4 regions of the Halomonas kalidii genome follow, and region 1 is predicted to be linked to each of the others. Evidence: predicted binding sites of a transcription regulator. Region 1 holds the regulator's gene; each other region holds the start of a gene.
The links. The regulator sigma-54, encoded in region 1, starts transcription at its own class of promoters, with help from an activator protein. The targets are predictions, from matches to a motif close to TGGCACNNNNNTTGCTNT.
Positions count from the first base shown of each region.

Region 2: QLQ85_RS13345 (urease accessory protein UreD) is a predicted target of sigma-54. The motif match lies at 2,412-2,429, and genes of this name have one in related genera.
Region 3: QLQ85_RS18955 (ANTAR domain-containing response regulator) is a predicted target of sigma-54. The motif match lies at 2,398-2,415, and genes of this name have one in related genera.
Region 4: QLQ85_RS21485 (NCS1 family nucleobase:cation symporter-1) is a predicted target of sigma-54. The motif match lies at 1,474-1,491, and genes of this name have one in related genera.

Region 1 is NZ_JASCQN010000025.1:274,769-279,182, forward strand. Features, by position in the region: gene pmbA (metalloprotease PmbA) at 1-261, shown strand, start outside; gene QLQ85_RS05905 (HPr family phosphocarrier protein) at 258-527, opposite strand; gene rapZ (RNase adapter RapZ) at 531-1,451, opposite strand; gene ptsN (PTS IIA-like nitrogen regulatory protein PtsN) at 1,501-1,971, opposite strand; gene hpf (ribosome hibernation-promoting factor, HPF/YfiA family) at 1,978-2,286, opposite strand; gene QLQ85_RS05925 (RNA polymerase factor sigma-54) at 2,388-3,803, opposite strand; gene lptB (LPS export ABC transporter ATP-binding protein) at 3,954-4,414, opposite strand, start outside.
Region 2 is NZ_JASCQN010000041.1:174,401-178,814, reverse strand. Features, by position in the region: gene QLQ85_RS13360 (pyridoxal phosphate-dependent decarboxylase family protein) at 1-51, opposite strand, end outside; gene QLQ85_RS13355 (DsrE family protein) at 123-497, opposite strand; gene QLQ85_RS13350 (winged helix-turn-helix domain-containing tetratricopeptide repeat protein) at 635-2,194, shown strand; gene QLQ85_RS13345 (urease accessory protein UreD) at 2,487-3,395, shown strand; gene QLQ85_RS13340 (urease subunit gamma) at 3,578-3,880, shown strand; gene QLQ85_RS13335 (urease subunit beta) at 3,906-4,277, shown strand; gene ureC (urease subunit alpha) at 4,274-4,414, shown strand, end outside.
Region 3 is NZ_JASCQN010000051.1:506,855-511,268, forward strand. Features, by position in the region: gene QLQ85_RS18945 (NAD(P)/FAD-dependent oxidoreductase) at 1-445, opposite strand, end outside; gene QLQ85_RS18950 (CmpA/NrtA family ABC transporter substrate-binding protein) at 698-1,735, opposite strand; gene QLQ85_RS18955 (ANTAR domain-containing response regulator) at 1,762-2,361, opposite strand; gene QLQ85_RS18960 (nitrate reductase) at 2,777-4,414, shown strand, end outside.
Region 4 is NZ_JASCQN010000054.1:205,707-210,120, reverse strand. Features, by position in the region: gene QLQ85_RS21485 (NCS1 family nucleobase:cation symporter-1) at 1-1,413, opposite strand, end outside; gene QLQ85_RS21480 (nitrilase-related carbon-nitrogen hydrolase) at 2,024-2,890, shown strand; gene hydA (dihydropyrimidinase) at 2,938-4,380, shown strand.

The DNA of each region.
Region 1 (4,414 bases):
GCCCGCATGGGGCGCGGCGTGCTGGTCACCGAGCTGATGGGGCAGGGGGTCAACGGCGTGACCGGCGACTACTCCCGCGGCGCCGCCGGCTTCTGGGTCGAGGATGGCGAGATACGACACCCGGTGGAGGAGTTCACCATCGCCGGCAACCTCGAGGGAATGTTCAAGGGGCTGGCGGGAGTCGGCGACGACCTCGATACCCGCGGCAGCATCCATACCGGCAGCTGGCTGGTCGACGAGATGATGGTGGCGGGCGGTTAGGCGTCCTCGTCGAAGCGGGCCTCGAAGAGTGCCTCGAGGGCGTCGAGCACCGCCTCGGCGTCCTCGCCTTCGGTACTGATCGTCAGCTCGGTGCCGCAGGGGGCGGCCAGCATCAGCAGCGACATGATGTTGGCGGCGTCGGCATCGCGGCCGCCGTGGCTCACGATGACCCTGGCCTGGAAGGGCTGGCAGCACTGGACCAGCTTGGTGGCGGCGCGGGCGTGCAGGCCACGCCGATTGTTCAGGGTAAGCTTGCGTTGCGGCACGCCTCAGGTTCCTTCGTCATCGTTCTCGGCCGGTGGTGGCTCCGACGGGCGGGGGAGGATGTTGTGAATGCCCAGTTCGCGATGGCGTAGCCGCACACTGGGACAATGCCCGGCGAGGTGCCGGGCCAGTCGTTCGGCCAGGTGGACCGAGCGGTGCTGGCCGCCGGTGCAGCCGATGGCCACGGTCAGGTAGCTGCGATGGCTGGCCTGGTAGGCGGGCAGCCAGCGCTCCACCCAGGCCAGGATATCGTCATGCATCTCGCCGACGATGGGGTAGCCGTCGAGGAACTCGATGACCGCGGCGTCGCGGCCGGTGTACGGCCGCAGTCGGGGGTCCCAATAGGGGTTCGGCAGGCAGCGGGCGTCGAAGACGATGTCGGCATCGAGCGGCACGCCGCGCTTGAAGCCGAAGGACTCCACCGTCAGGGTCAACTGGTCGGTCCGGTGGTTGGCCACCTGGTCGCTGATTCGCCGACGCAACTCGTGCACCGAGAGTCGCGAGGTATCGATCACCAGGTCGGCCAGGTCGCGAATCTCGGCGAGCGCCGTCTCCTCGGAATCGATGGCCTCGGCCAGGGTCATGTCGCTGTCCCGTGTCAGCGGGTGACGGCGGCGGGTGGCCGAGTAGCGCTCGAGCAGGATGCGGGCATCGGTGGTGAGGTAGATCACCTGGCCGTCGATTCCGCGCGCGCGCACTTCCTCCAGCAGGGTGGGAAAGCGCTCCAGTGCATGGGGCAGGTTGCGCGCATCGATGCTCACCGCGATCGAGGTGTGGGGCGAGTGATCGCTGCTGAGTTCGTCCACCAGCGGGCCGAGCAGCATGGCCGGCAGGTTGTCGATGGCGTAGTAGCCGAGGTCCTCGAGGGCCTGCAGTGCGATCGACTTGCCGGAGCCGGATCGGCCGCTGATGATCACGAGCTGCATGGCGGGTCTCCTGGTCGTGTGACTGGCCGGGTGGCCCGGTGAGCGACGATCAGCCCGAGGACTGTCGTCGGATCGCCTCGATGAGTCGCTCATGGAGCTCGCGCTGGCTCGCGCTCTTGCGCAGCCGGCCGCGGGTCTCGGCATCGTTCATCACGCCCGCGACCTGGGCCAGCAGCGCGAGGTGGGCATCGTCGGCCTCTTCCGGTACCAGCAGCACGAAGATCAGGTCAACCGGCTCGCCATCGATGGCGTCGAAGTCGATCGGCTCGGCCAGCTTCAGGAAGCCGGCAAGGGGAGCCTTGCAGTGCGGGTCGCGGGCATGGGGAATGGCGACGCCGTTGCCGATACCCGTGCTGCCCAGCCGCTCACGGCCGATCAGGCGGCCGAAGACTTCCTGGCTGTCGAGGCTCGGTGTGTTCTGTGCGATGAAGGTGCTGAAGAATTCCAGTACCCGCTTCTTGCTTCCCCCGGGCACGCCGAACAGGGTGCGCTCGGGGGGCAGGATGGCTTCGAGTGTCATGATGGATCAGCGGGCACCGGCGCCCTGGGCGCGGGCCTGGACCTTCTCCTTGTGCTTGACCAACTGGCGGTCCAGCTTGTCGGCGAGCGCATCGATGGCGGCGTACATGTCACCGTCCATGGCCTCGGCGTGCAGATCGGCACCGGCGGCATGCAGGGTGCAGGCGGCCTGCTGGCGTTCCTTCTCGACGGAGAGCGTTACCTGCACGGTGGTGATGTTGTCGTAGTGGCGTTCCACGCGAGTGAGCTTTTCGTTCACATAGTCACGCAGGGCGTCGGTCAGTTCCACATGATGGCCGGTGATGTTGACTTGCATGACACGCTCCTTCGTCCTTCGATTGGTGCCTCGATTGTAACCCTTTTTCCTGCCCTGCAAACCCCCTGCTGAGGGCGATGCCAGCGGCGACTGGCGCTCACTCACCTTAGCCGCTTGCGCTCGCTGGAGGAGGCGATGCCCATGGCCTCCCGATACTTGGCCACGGTCCGCCGCGCGACGCTGATGCCGGCCTCCTCGAGCAGCGTCACCAGCTTGCTGTCGGAGAGCGGCTTGCGTGGCGGCTCCTCCTGGATCAGCTTGCGGATGCGGGCGCGGATCGCGGTGCTCGAGTGAGCGTCGCCATCCCCGTTGCCGACCTGGCTGGAGAAGAAATACTTCAGCTCGAAGACGCCGCGGGGGGTGTGGATGAACTTCTGGGTGGTGACTCGCGAGATGGTCGATTCGTGCATCTCCACGGCCTGGGCGATATCGGCCAGTATCAATGGCCGCATCGCCTCCTCGCCCTGCTCGAGGAAGTCGAGCTGGCGCGCCATGATCTCGCGTCCTACCCGCAGCAGGGTGTCGTTGCGGCTGGAGAGGCTCTTCATCAACCAGCGGGCCTCCTGCAGGTGATTCTTGAGGAACTGGTTGTCCTGGCTCTTGTCGGCGCGGCGAATCAGTGCCGCATAGTCGGGTTGGATGCGTAGCCGTGGCAGGGCCTCGGGGTTGAGCTCCACCTGCCAGCCGCGGTTGTCGTGACGGGCGACCAGGTCGGGAATGACGTAGTCGTTGTCGGATTCCGAATAGCGACTGCCCGGCCTCGGGTCCAGTGAGCGCACCAGGGCGATCACCTCGTCGAGGGCATCGTCATCGAGGCCGAGTCGGCGCTTGAGCAGGCGGCGGTCGTCACCGGCCAGCGCTTCGAGAAACTGGCGCACCAGGCGCCGGGCCTGGGGCAGCAACGGGGTGTCGTCGGGCAGGGCGGCGAGTTGCAGCATCAGGCATTCGCGCAGGTCCCGGGCGAAGATGCCGGTCGGCTCGAACTGCTGCAGGCGCAGCAATACCTGCTCCACCTCGCGACTCTTGAGTCCCTCGAGCCCCTGGTTCTTGAGCCCGTCACGCAATTCGTCGAGCGGCTGGGCCAGGTAGCCGGCGCCGTTCACGGCATCGATCAGGCTCTCGGCGATGTGTCGCTGACGTTCGTCCAGGTCGGTCATGGCCAACTGCCAGGCGAGGTGGTCCTGCAGGCTCTGGCCCGAGGCCTGGCGCTCGAAGTCTGGGCCCTCGCCGCTGCCGGCGGGAGAGGCGCCCAGATCCTGGTAGGTGTCCGACCAGTCGCTGTCGACCGAGAGTTCGCTGGGGATCTCGCTGGCCCAGTCGTCATCGGCAGGCTCGCTCGCTGCCTGTTCGCCGAAGCCGTCATCGAGCTCCAGCATGGGGTTCGACTCCAGGGCCTGCTGAATCTCCTGGCGCAGGTCCAGGGTGGAGAGCTGCAGCAGGGCGATGGCCTGCTGCAGTTGAGGCGTCATGGTCAGCTGGGTGCCGACACGCAGTTGCAGGGATGCTTTCATGGCCATGAGAGGTGTGTGCTCATTCGCCGAAAACCCCCACCCTAGTCCGCTGCCCGGCGCGTTGCAAGTCTTTTATTAGCAATAAGCATGCCATCGGCAATTTTCATGCCGCCATGCTGCAATAGCCTTTATATCAGTAAGTTGCGGTAGATGTGGTCAGAGGCGGAAGTCTTCGCCGAGGTACACTTCACGCACCCGCTGGTTGGCCAGGATCGCCTCGGCATCGCCCTCGGCGATGATCTGGCCGTCGCCGACGATGTAGGCGGTATCGCAGATATCGAGGGTCTCGCGCACGTTGTGGTCGGTGATCAGGACGCCGATATCACGGGCCTTGAGCTGACGGATGATGGCCTTGATCTCGCCCACCGAGATGGGGTCGACCCCGGCGAAGGGTTCGTCGAGGAGGATGAAGGCGGGTTCCGTGGCCAGCGCCCTGGCGATCTCCACCCGGCGCCGCTCGCCGCCGGAGAGGCTCATGCCGAGGTTGTCGCGGATATGGGTGACATGGAAGTCCTCGAGCAACTGCTCGAGCCGTGCCCTGCGCCCTGTGCGGTCGAGGTCCTGGCGGGTCTCGAGGATCGCCATGATGTTGTCGGCCACCGAGAGCTTGCGGAAGA
Region 2 (4,414 bases), on a different contig from region 1:
CACCTCCAGGTACTCCGCCAGCTTGCCGCACTCGGCCGGTTCGGTCGCCATGGTCCTCTCCTCCATCGACTGAAGCATGGCACCCACGCTACCGTCGCACAGGGCGGCGGTAGCGCAGGACGTCAGGCCAGCAGGCGCGCGCCGCTGGCGAGGTAGGCCGTGGTGCGGGGCGCACCGGCGACCTCGACGCCGGGGAGGAGGTCCTCCTGAGACAGGCCCTTCACCTTGACGCAAACCGGGCAGACCCAGAGCTGACCGCCGTTGGCCTGGTACTGGGCGACCAGGTCGGCCAGGGGCTCGTACCCCTCGGCCACCAGCCCGTCGAGGGCGCCTCGTACGCACAGCTCAGTGGCGTTGGAACTGATGAAGACCGCGGTCTCCGAGGTCTTGGAGGCGCTGGTGGCGAGGATGAAGGCGACGGTGGCGCGTTCCAGATTGTCGGTGCCGTACTGGCAGTTAAGCAGAAATTTCTGGTTCGAGAGGTTGTGCTCGGACATGGTTGTGCTTTCCTCGGAGTATGGGGTTGGTGTGTGGAACACATCCCCAGCCTAGTGATGGTCTCCCGGGAAGGCTTGACGGTGAGCTGGTGTTATCGTGGAGAAGTGCTGGAGAGCTGACTGGACGGTAAATAGCCATGCGCTACCGATTCGACGACTTCATCCTGGACACCGATCGCTTCGAGCTGCGTCGCCACGACCGACCGCTTCGCAGCGAGCCGCAGGTCATCGAGCTGCTGGCCCTGCTGGTGGAGAACTGCGACCGGATGGTCAGCAAGGAGGAGATCAACGAGGTGGTATGGCGGGGACGCATCGTCTCCGAGGCGGCATTGAGCAGCCGGATCAAGATGGCGCGCCAGCTGTTGGGCGATGACGGGCGCCGCCAGGCCTATATCCGTACGATTCACCGCAAGGGATTTCGCTTCGTGGGTGAGGTGCACAACGACGACCCCGCGACGGTTGCGCAGCCGCCCACGCAACTGGGCACCCCCGATGCCCTGCACAAGCCGGCCGTGGTCGTGTTGCCGCTGACCAACCTGTCCAGCGAGACCGAGCACGAGTATTTCTCGGACGGCGTCAGCAGCGACATCATCGCCCTGCTCAGCAAGCACCGCTGGCTGAACGTGGTGGCACGCAACACGGCCTTCGGCTTCAAGGGGCAAGCCCCGGACCCGCGCGAGCTGGGCCGGATACTGGGCGTCGACTACGTGGTGGAAGGCAGCCTCCAGGGCGCCGGGCATCATGTGAGGATCAACGTGCAGCTCGTCGATGCCGCCACCCGGCTGACGAAATGGACGGAACGCTTCGATCGCGAGCGATCCGAAATCCTTGTCCTGCAGGACGAGATCACGGAAAAGATCGCCGCTCGGCTGGAGCCGGAGATCGGGTTTGCCGAGCGGCACAAGATCATGGTCTCGCGACCGGCGAATCTGCAAGCCTGGGACTGCTTTCACCTCGGGTGCTACCACTTGTTCCGGTTCACCGGGGAAGGCAACCAGGAAGCCCAGCGTTTGCTGCGCCAGAGTCAGCTCCAGGATCCCATGTTTGGCGAAGCCCAGGCGTGGTGGGCCTATGCCGTCGTGCTGGGCATGGTCTACTGGGACACGCCACCGGACCGGAAGCTGCTTGACGAGGCGCTCGCTGCCTGTGACAGGGCCCTGCGGATCGATCACCAGAATGCCACCTTCCACATGCTGCGCGGCCGGGTGTTGCTGGCCCGCCAGGAATATCGGCGGGCCATCGCCGATAACCGGATCGCCATCGACCTCAATCCCTCCTTCGCGGCGGCCTATTGCGGCATGGGGGATTCGCTGGCCTATGAGTGTCGCTATGACGAAGCCATGGTGCAGTTCGAGCGCGCCATTGCGCTGAGCCCCAACGACCCGCAGCTATGGGCCTTCTACACCTATGGCGCGCTGGCGCTCATCTTCAAGGGTGACTACGAACGTTCCCTGGAGTGGACGGAGCGGGCCGCCAACCTGCCCAACTGCCAGTACTGGACCGCCGCCCACCGTGCCGTTGCCCTGGCCCATCTGGGCCGGCGGGATGATGCCGTCGAGGCGAAGGAGCGACTCCTCGCCATGCTGCCCACCTTCAACTGTGCCTTTGCCATCGAGAAGCTGTTCTATCTCCATGAACCGAGCCAGATCACCCACTATCTGGAGGGATTGCGATGGGCGCAGGTGCCGGAGCGCTAGCGGTGACGTCGCATCGGCCGGCCCCCATGCTGCCGGTGACGTCGTCGAATGCACCGGTATGGGACTGATGCCCATCTGGCCTTGCGATACTGGTGCATTCGAGGGGCCGGGCTGCACCAATCCGGTGCCGTGGCTGCTCGCGGAACGGTCATGCATGGTTCTTTGTATACGATATAAGATGATGAATATCATGGAATATTCATGATTCTCACCGTTCTGGTACGAGCATTGCCATGAACAGGGCAGTTGCCACTCGACGCGTCCCACGTACCAGACCAGAAGGCAGTTGCCGATGACGGCTTTCCCGCCAGCCATGCCCTATGCCCTGTCGCGGAGCCCGGGAGCCGAGGACTCCGGACATCGCTTCGATGCCGGCCGGCGCTGGGCGGCGTCGCTGGAGCTCGGTTTCGACAATCGCGGCGGCGTGACCCGCATGACCCGGGCCCGCCATCGGGGCCCGTTGCGGGTGCAGCGGCCCTTCTATCCGGAAGGGGGAATGGGCGCCTGCCATGTCTACCTGCTGCACCCGCCGGGCGGGCTGGTCAGCGGCGATGCCCTGACGATCTCTGCCCGAGTGGGCACCGGCGCCCGGGCGCTGCTCACCACGCCGGCCGCCAACAAGCTCTACAAGGCCGACAGCCACGGGGTGGCCTGGTCGCAGCAGGCACACCTCGAGGTGGCCGATGGCGGCATTCTCGAATGGCTGCCCCAGGAGACCATCGCCTTCGACGGTTCGCGGGGTGAGCAGGGCACCCATATCGAGTTGACGGGAACGGCGCGCTGCCTGGGCTGGGAGGTGCTGGCACTGGGCCGCCCGGCGAGCCGGCTGCCCTATGTCTCCGGCCGCATCGACCAGCGCTTTCGCCTGACGCGGGATGGCAAGCCGCTGTGGCTGGAGCGACAGCCGCTGGATCCGGGGCACCCCCGCTTTGGCGGGCGCTGGGGGCAGGGGGGCGCCACCGTCCAGGCCACGCTGTGGGCCGTGGGTCTGCCCGACGAAACGGCCGCCATCGCCAGCTTGCGCGAGGCGATCGAGGCGAGCCCGCGCTGGGCGGTCACCGCTCGCCAGGGCGTGCTGTTGCTGCGCTACCTGGGGCATGAACGCAACGAGGCCTGGGCGCTGTGCGAGGCGGCCTGGAAGGTGTTGAGGCCGCGGCTGATCGGTCGCGAGGCCTGTGTGCCGCGGATCTGGCGGACATGACCCTGCTGCTTGGCAGGTTTTCGTAGGAGCTTGGCTCTGCCGAGCGATTGGCGCCGCAGGCGCCCCGGCGGTAACCGCTGACGTGGCAGACGGCCGCCAGCGCCGCTTCGCGCCGCATCGCCCCGCAAAGCGTGGCTCCTACCAGGACCGTACCTTAGACGAATGATACGAGGCCATCCGATATGGAACTGACCCCCAGAGACAAGGACAAGCTGCTGCTGTTCTCGGCCGCCCAGCTTGCCGAACGCAGGAAGGCGCGCGGCCTCAAGCTCAACTATCCCGAGGCGGTGGCGCTGATCAGCTTCGAGATCATGGAGGGGGCCCGGGACGGGCGTAGCGTCGCCGAGCTGATGAGCCACGGTCGCGAGATCCTGACCCGCGACGACGTCATGGAGGGCGTGGCCGAGATGGTCGACGAGGTGCAGGTGGAGGCCACCTTCCCGGATGGGACCAAGCTGGTCACGGTCCACGACCCCATCGTCTAAGGAGATGGCAATGATTCCCGGCCCAATGATTCCAGGACAGTACCAGTTGCAGGACGGCGAGATCGAACTCTGTGCGGGACGCGAGCGGATCACCGTCGAGGTCGCTAACACCGGCGACCGTCCGGTCCAGATCGGTTCCCACTACCATTTCGCCGAGGCCAACCCGGCCTTGATCTTCGATCGTGACAAGGCGCGCGGCCATCGCCTCGACGTGGCCGCCGGCACGGCGATCCGCTTCGAGCCGGGCCAGACCCGCGAGGTGACGTTGATTCCCTTCGCCGGCCGCCGTCATCTCTACGGTTTTCGTGGCGAGGTGATGGGAGCGCTTTCTACCGCGCCCGCTGCCGCGCGAACCCCATCGACTTCCGACCCCGACGGCAATGGAGAGCAATCATGAAGATCAGTCGTCGGGCCTATGCCGACATGTACGGTCCCACCGTGGGCGACCGGGTGCGCCTGGGTGACACCGAGCTGTGGATCGAGGTGGAGCGCGACGCCACCCACTACGGCGACGAGGTCAAGTTCGGTGGCGGC
Region 3 (4,414 bases), on a different contig from region 1:
TGCGGGTCAGGGCGGCGGCGTCGTCCAGGTCGCGGAAGGCGCGTACCCCGTCGAGCTCCAGGCCGGGCAGCGGCGGCATGGCCGGGCGCGAGCCGGTGGCCAGTACCAGGCGGTCGTAACCGAGGGTGCGACCGGCATCGGTGGTGAGGCGGCGTGCCTCGCCGTCGAGGGTCGCCACACGCTCGCCGAGGATCAGCTCCACGCCCTGCTCGGCGTACCAGTCGGCCTCGCGCAGGGTCAGGGCATCGCGGGTCATTTCACCGGCGAGCAGCGGCGAGAGCAGGATGCGGTTGTAGGCCGCTACCCGCTCCTCGCCGATCACGGTGATGCGGGCGGGGCGGTCGTCGCGCTTGAGCAGCGTCTCGACCAGCCGGTGGCCGGCCATGCCGTTACCAACGATCACCAGGTGCTCGGTCGCCGGGGAGTCGGGATGTCGATGACGCATGTCCTGACACCTCTCTTCTTTGATGCAGAAATGATGAAACGAAAAAGACGCCTCGGCGCCGCCTCCCTTCGGGGAGTGCGCAGAGACGTCTTCGTCATGATATGGCGTGCGATCGCCATTGATCGCCTGGTGCCGTTACTCAGTCAAGAATCCGGCCAGAATGCCAGGAAGCTCAGTTTTTTTAAGTTAATTCATGTGGTTGTGAGCGGGCTGGTGTGCCAATGCCAGCCTGGTCAGGCGTGCTGTTGCACATCAGTGGTGCGTGGCCGCATCGAAATGCACAGGGCTGTAGCACTCCTCCAGGGTGTGCAGATCGAGCGTGCGGCCGTGGTCGCGCATGTGCCGGCCGATGTGCTCGGCGAAGCGGCCCGCTGTCGCGGGGGAGGGGCGGAGCACACCCTCGCCGTGGAGGCGCTGGTGAATCGGCGCCCTGTCCAGCCCCAGGCCGTCGAGGTGGCAGATCGAGCGGTCGAGATAGGGCGGCAGGGCGAGCCAGTCCCGTGCCCGGCGCCCATGCTCGGGGGATTCGGCGAGCCAGGTGCTCGCCCGCTCCAGGGCGCGGATCAGCGCCGCCTGGGTGGCCGGGTAGCGCCGCGCCCAGGAGCCGGTCACGCCGAGCACCTTCTCCGGATGGTCGGGCCACAACTGGGCGCCGGTGGCGACCAGCCGCCCCGCGCCGCGGTGGCGGGCCAGGGTCCCCCAGGGCTCGCCGGCGCAGAAGCCGTCGATGCGCCCCTCCTGCAGGGCTTCCACCATGCGGGGGGGCGGCAGGGCGATGAGCTCCACCTCTCGCTCGGCGTCGATGCCCGCCAGCGAGAGCCACTCGCGCAGCAGATAGTGCTGGCAGGAGAAGGGATAGACCATGGCCAGGCGGGGGCGACGTTCGCCCGCTTGCCGGCGCAGCCAGTCGCCCAGCGCGCGTGCGCCCATCGCGGGATCCTCACCGAGTGCCGCGCCGCTGTCGCGGCAGAGCGTCTCGGAGAGCGTGAGGGTATTGCCGTTGCGGCTCAGGATGATCGGTGCCCGGGCATCGCAGGGCGCCCGGCCCAGTCCCAGGCTCATGGCCAGCGGTAGTGGCGCCAGCATCTGGGCGCCATCGAGCAGGCCGGCGGCGACCTTGTCACGCAGCGTCGACCAGGCGTTCTCCCGCGACAGCGAGACCTCGAGGCCCTGCTCGGCGAAGAACCCCCGCTCCCGGGCGATGATCAGCAGGGCGGCATCCAGCAGGGGAATGAAGCCCAGGGTCAGGCGTTCCAGTTCGGGGGATGGCGGCATGGCCGTCGTGCTCATGGCTGTCTCGTTCATGACAGGGGCCCCTACTCGGGTGATCGAGGGTTCAGGCGTTCGAGAATGTCGATGACGCTGTCGGCGACCTCGGCCAGTCGTTGGCCGCGATCCATGGCCAGCTTGCGCAGCATGCGATAGGCCTGCTCCTCGTCGCAGTCCTGGTGCTTCATCAGCAGGCCCTTGGCGCGTTCGATGCGTTTGCGGTCGGCCAACTGGTTACGCGCCTGGTCGAGCTCCTGGCGCATGGACTGGAAGGCATCGAAACGGGCGATGGCGACCTCGATGATGGCCTTGACCCGGCCGGGCACCAGGCCATCGACCACGTAGGCGCTGACGCCCGACTGCAGTGCCGCCTGCATGGTATCGGGGTCGTGCTGGTCGGCGAAGAACACCACCGGACGCGGGTTCTCGCGATTGAGCAGGGCCATGCTCTCCAGGGTGTCGCGATCGGGCGATTCCATGTCGATGATCACCACGTCGGGCTGGTGGCGGGCGACCATCTCGTTGAGGCTCGCCGGGCTCTGCAGATGGCAGATGACCGTATGACCCTCGCTGGTGAGGGCCTCCTCGACCATGGCGGCGCGCACGACCTCGTCGTCGATCAGCAGGATGTTCAGGGGTGGTGGCATGGCTGTGTCGCTCGTCGTGTTGCGTGCGTTTACTGCACTGCAAGATGCATTCCAGTTACCGCTACCTCGAGGCGGGACGCCAGTCCCGGGCGGGTGGGAGGGAAGCGTGGCCGTCGTGTCGAGGGCTGTCGGCACCAGGGTGGTGCATGGTGTGGCCGGTCATGATAGTCATTGGTGCGGTGGGCGAGAGCCAAGGTTCCCGGCAGGGGGGGCGAGGGAGCCTCAGGTCTTTGGAGTGACAGCAGAAATTACAGCATGGCATGTGTGTTGCTTGAGGGGTGGCACTAGCTGATCACACGGTAAGGAGAGCCATGCCGGCTCTCCGACCAGGCAACGACGCCCGCCAACGGTCCCCTGCTCAGGGGGGTGTTGGCGGGCGTCGCCGTTTCCAGACCTACCGCGACAGGAGATCGTCATGCATCAGGCCCGAACCACCTGCCCCTACTGCGGCGTCGGCTGTGGCGTGCTGGCCTGCGTGGAGAACGACCGGATCACCGGGGTGGACGGCGATGCCGATCACCCGGCCAACTTCGGGCGGCTGTGCGTCAAGGGCTCGGCACTGCACGAGACCCTGGGAGACCACGGCCGACTGACCCGCCCGCGGGTCGACGGTGCCGAGGTCGACTGGGAGACGGCACTCGACGCCGTGGCCGATCGACTGCAGGCGACTCGCCGCGACCACGGCAAGGGGGCGGTGGCGGCCTATCTCTCGGGGCAACTGCTCACCGAGGACTACTATGTCGCCAACAAGCTGTTCAAGGGCTTTCTCGGTACGCCACACCTGGATACCAACTCGCGGCTCTGCATGGCCTCGGCGGTCGCCGCCTACAAGCGCTCCCTGGGGGCCGATGCGGTGCCCTGCAACTACGAGGACATCGAGGAGGCCGAGCTGGTGGTGCTGGTCGGCTCGAACCTGGCCTGGAACCACCCGGTGCTCTACCAGCGCCTGCGCACCGCCAAGAGTCGCAACCCTCTGATGCGGGTGGTGGTGATCGATCCCCGGGTGACGGACACCTGCGAGATCGCCGACCTCTACCTGGGCCTCAAGCCCGGCAGCGACGCCCGGCTGTTCAACGGCCTGCTGGCCTGGATGGCCGACAAGGGCAGGCTGGACCGCGTCTATCTCGAGAAGCACACCACCGGCTTCGATGACGCCCTGGCCACGGCCCGGGAGGGCGACGGCGCGGTGGAGGCCATCGCCGCCGACTGCGATGTCGACCCGGAACGCCTCGAGACCTTCTTCTACTGGTTCGCCAGCCAACTGCACGTGGTGACCCTCTACTCCCAGGGAATCAACCAGTCCTCCAGCGGTACCGACAAGTGCAATGCCATCATCAACTGCCACCTGGCCGGCGGCAAGATCGGGTTGCCGGGCGCCGGGCCCTTCTCGATCACCGGCCAACCCAACGCCATGGGGGGCCGCGAGGTGGGCGGATTGGCCAACCAGTTGGCGGCTCACATGGACTACCACAGTCCCGGGGCCATCGACCGCGTCACCCGCTTCTGGGCCACGCAGCACCTGGCGCCGGATGTGCCGGACGGGCCGGGCCACAAGGCGCTGGAGCTGTTCGAGGCGATCGAACGAGGCGAGGTGCGGGCGGTATGGATCATGGCCACCAACCCGGCGGTCAGTCTGCCCGACGTTCACCGGGTGCGCCGGGCCCTGGCGAAGTGTCCGCTGGTGATCGTCTCCGAGTGCGTGGCCGATACCGACCTGCTGCCCTACGCCGACATCGTGCTGCCGGCCTCGGGCTGGTCGGAGAAGGACGGCACCGTGACCAACTCCGAGCGGCGCATCTCCCGGCAGCGCGGCATCCTGCCGCCGCCGGGGGAGGCACGTCACGACTGGTGGATCATCACCCAGGTGGCCCGCCGACTCGGGTTCGGCGAGGCCTTCGCCTATGAGCACCCGGGCGAGATCTTCGACGAGCATGCCCGGCTGTCGGGGTTCGAGAACCAGGCCGGCACCGACTCCGCGCGGCTGTTCGATATCTCCGGACTGGCCGGGCTCGACCGGGCGGCCTATGACGCCCTGGCGCCGATCCAGTGGCCG
Region 4 (4,414 bases), on a different contig from region 1:
CGAGCCGGTGAACCAGCCGTAGTCGTAGAACCAGTACAGGGTGCCGGTGGTCAGCGACAGGAGGGTCAGCGACACCGGTATGCCGAAGGCGATGAAGCCGGCGACATTGACGGCCGGGTAGGCCTGCCCATCCCGATACAGGCTCGGCACGTCGAGCTGCTGGCGCTTGATCAGGAAATAGTCCACCGCCATGATCCCGGCGATCGGCCCCAGCAGGCTGGAATACCCCAGCAGCCAATTGGAATACATGCTTTCCAGCGAGACGCCGGAGGCGATGATGCCGGCCTTCTGGAGCAGGTCGTAGCCCATCAGCAGCACCCCCACCAGGCCGGTGATCAGCACCCCACGGGTGTGGTCGACCAGCGTCGGCGCCACGTTCTGGAAATCGTTGGTCGGCGAGACGATATTGGCCGCCGTATTGGTGGACAGGGTCGCCACGATGATCAGGACCATAGCGATGCTCACCCAGAACGGATTGTCGATCATGCCGATCAGGTTGACCGGGTCGGCGACGGTCTGGCCCACCAGCGACGCCGAGGCGGCGGTCATCACCACCCCCAGGGCGGCGAAGAAGAACATGGTCAGCGGCAGGCCCAGTACCTGGCCGACGATCTGGTCCTTCTGGCTTCGGGCGAAGCGGCTGAAATCGGGAATGTTCAACGACAGCGTGGCCCAGAAACCGACCATGGCGGTCAGCCCGGCGAAGAAATAGCCGTAGACCGGCGCCCCCTCGGGGCGCGACGGCGGCTGCGCCAACAGCTCGGTCATCGACATGTGCGGCCAGGCCCAGAACATCAAGCCGACACCCACCGCCAGCAACAGCGGGGCCGCCAGCGTCTCCAGCCACTTGATCGATTCGGCGCCGCGAATCACCACGTAGAGGTTCATGGCCCCGAAGACGAAGAAGCCGATCACCTCGCCGACGCCCTCCAGCGCCCGCCAGGGGGGGAAGATCGCCGAGAGCAGCAGGTGAATGGCCAGGCCCCCGAACATGGTCTGTACGCCGAACCAGCCACAGCCGACCAGCGCCCGGATCAGGCACGGCACATTCGAGCCGAGGATGCCGAACGACGAGCGCAGTACCACCGGAAAGGGGATGCCGAACCGGGTGCCGGGGAAGGCATTGAGGGTCAGCGGGATCAGTACGATCACGTTGGCGAGCAGGATCGCGAACAGGGCCTCGCCGACGCTGAGGCCGAAGTAGGCGGTCAGCACCCCGCCCAGGGTGTAGGTCGGCACACAGATCGACATTCCCACCCACAGGGCGGCGATGTTCCATTTCGACCAGGTGCGTTCGTGCGCCTTGGTCGGGGCGATATCGGCGTTGAAGCGTGGGCTGTCGCGGACGTCATCGCCCACCTCGAGTTCGATCAGGCCTTGCTTGTTCAACATCTTCGATGACTTGGCGGTCATTGTTGTTCTCCTCGTCACTGGATGATTTCACCATGCCTGGCTGGCGACCGTGCCAAACACGAGGCAATAAGCGTGCCCAGTTGCTGCCAAGGCGGAGCCAGGGCGTCACGGTACCCTTCGCGCCTCCTTCGGGCATGGGCAGCAACTCGATGAATTCCAGAAAAAACTGACGATATCGACAGGAATTCAGAAGGCCGGAAGGCCTGCGTAACGGCTCCCGATACCGTGGATGTTTTCACGCTTCATGACAGGCTAGTCAGTTTTCATCATGGTTCAAGGTCGATTAGCCGTCTAAATAAAATCCTCGGTTATTTTTATTAACTACTTGTTTTTATTATTATTTGTGGAGAATTTGACGGGGCTTCATGCGGGTGCAGCCGCTCACCCGCTTGGTGAAGAGAACCGCTGAAATCCAGGATTACTCTTTGAATACAATGACTTGAAGGAAGGTGAAGCGAAAGGAAAAAATGACTTGCAGGAGTCCCTTGCAAGGGTCTAGCTTCAAAAAGCTGTCTCTTGAGACAGCTTTTTTAACCCAGCCCCAGGGGGCGTGAGGTCCACCTTCCGGTCCTCCAGGGTCCGACAACAACTACGATTCGGGTGAGCCACCATGCAGAAGATGAAAATCGGCCTGATCCAGATGGGTCTCAAGGCCAGTACCGACCTCGAGCCGGAGGCGATTCGCGAGGCCATGAACGAGGCCCACCTGCCGCTGATCCAGCAGGCCGCCGATGCCGGTGTGCAGGTGCTGTGCTTCCAGGAAGTCTTCAACCAGCCCTATTTCTGTCCCAGCCAGGACCCCAGGTGGTACGCCGCCGCCGAGCGCGTGCCCGAGGGCCCGACCTGCCGGATGATGCAGAGGCTCGCCGCCGAGCACCGCATGGTAATGATCGTGCCGGTCTTTGAAGAGACCGTGACCGGTGTCTACTACAACACCGCCGCGGTATTCGATGCCGATGGCAGCTACCTGGGCAAGTACCACAAGACCCATATCCCCCAGGTCGCCGGCTTCTGGGAGAAGTTCTACTTCAAGCCCGGCAGGTCCGAGTGGCCGGTGTTCGATACCGCCTACGGCAGGATCGGCGTCTACATCTGCTACGACCGCCACTTCCCCGAGGGTTGGCGCGCCCTGGCGCTCAACGGTGCCGAGGTGATCTTCAACCCCTCGGCGACGGTGGCCGGGCTCTCCCAGTACCTGTGGGAACTCGAGCAGCCGGCCTCCGCCGCCGCCAACGGCTGCTTCATTGCCGCCATCAACCGGGTCGGCACCGAGGCCCCCTGGAACATCGGCGAATTCTACGGCTCGAGCTACATCGTCAACCCCCGCGGCCAGATCGAAGCCCAGGCCAGCGACAAGGACGACGAACTGCTGATTCACGAGATCGACCTCGAGATGGTCCGCGAGGTGCGCAACAACTGGCAGTTCTTCCGCGACCGCCGACCGGAGGCCTATGCGCGCCTGACCGACGGGGAGTGACCCGACGGCGAGTCCCCCACCACAACGACAATCGAGCGAGACCCCCCATGACCCTCTTGATTCGCGGTGGCACCGTGGTCACCGATAGCGACACCTACCGCGCCGATATCCTCTGCGACGACGGCAAGATCCAGGCCATCGGCGCCGACCTCGACACCCCGGCAGGCTGCGAGGTGATCGACGCCGGTGGCATGTATGTGATGCCCGGCGGCATCGACCCCCACACCCATATGCAGCTGCCGTTCATGGGCACCGTGGCCAGCGAGGACTTCTATACCGGCACCGCCGCCGCCCTGGCCGGCGGCACCACCTCGATCATCGACTTCGTGATCCCGAGCCCCGGGCAGTCGCTGCTGGAGGCCTTCGAGACCTGGCAGGGCTGGGCCGAGAAGGCCGCCGCCGACTTCGCCTTCCACGTCGCCATCACCTGGTGGGACGACAGCGTCCGCGAGGAGATGGGGACCCTGGTGCGTGAGCACGGCGTCAACAGCTTCAAGCACTTCATGGCCTACAAGGGCGCGATCATGGCCACCGACGACATCCTGGTGGAGAGCTTCTCGCGCTGCCTGGAACTCGGTGCGGTGCCCACCGTGCATGCCGAGAACGGCGAGCTGGTCTACCACATGCAGCAGAAGCTGCTCGCCGAGGGCATGACCGGGCCGGAGGCGCACCCCCTGTCGCGCCCGCCCCAGGTCGAGGGCGAGGCCGCCAGCCGGGCGATCCGCATCGCCAGCACGCTGGGCGCGCCGATCTACCTGGTACACGTCTCGACCCGGGACGCCGTCGACGAGATCGCCTATGCCCGCCGGCAGGGCCACCCGGTCTACGGCGAGTGCCTGGCCGGCCACCTGGTGCTCGATGACAGCGTCTATCTCGACCCCGACTGGGGGCGCGCCGCGGCGCATGTGATGAGCCCGCCGTTCCGGCCCAGGGGCCACCAGGAGGCGCTGTGGCACGGCCTGCAGTCCGGCAACCTGCAGACCACCGCCACCGATCACTGCTGCTTCTGCGCCGAGCAGAAGGCCGCCGGACGCGAGGACTTCACCCGGATCCCCAACGGGACTGCCGGGGTCGAGGATCGCATGGCGGTGTTGTGGGAGGAGGGCGTGAACAGCGGCAAGCTGTCGATGCAGGAGTTCGTCGCCCTGACCTCCACCAACACCGCCAGGATCTTCAACCTCTACCCGCGCAAGGGGGCGGTGCAGGTGGGCGCCGACGCCGACCTGGTGGTGTGGGACCCCGCGGGCACCCGCACCATCTCGGCCGAGACCCACCACCAGAACGTCGACTTCAACATCTTCGAGGGCAAGACGGTCCGCGGCATTCCGCGCCACACCGTCAGCCGCGGCAAATGGGTGTGGCGCGACGGTGAGCTGCGCGCCGAGCGTGGCGCGGGTCGCTACCTCGAGCGGCCGGCCTACCCGGGGGTGTATGAACTGCTGGAACGCCGCGCCGAGCTCAATGCGCCCAAGCCGGTGAAACGCTCCTAGAAGCAGGCCCCCGACAGGCCCACGACAACAACAG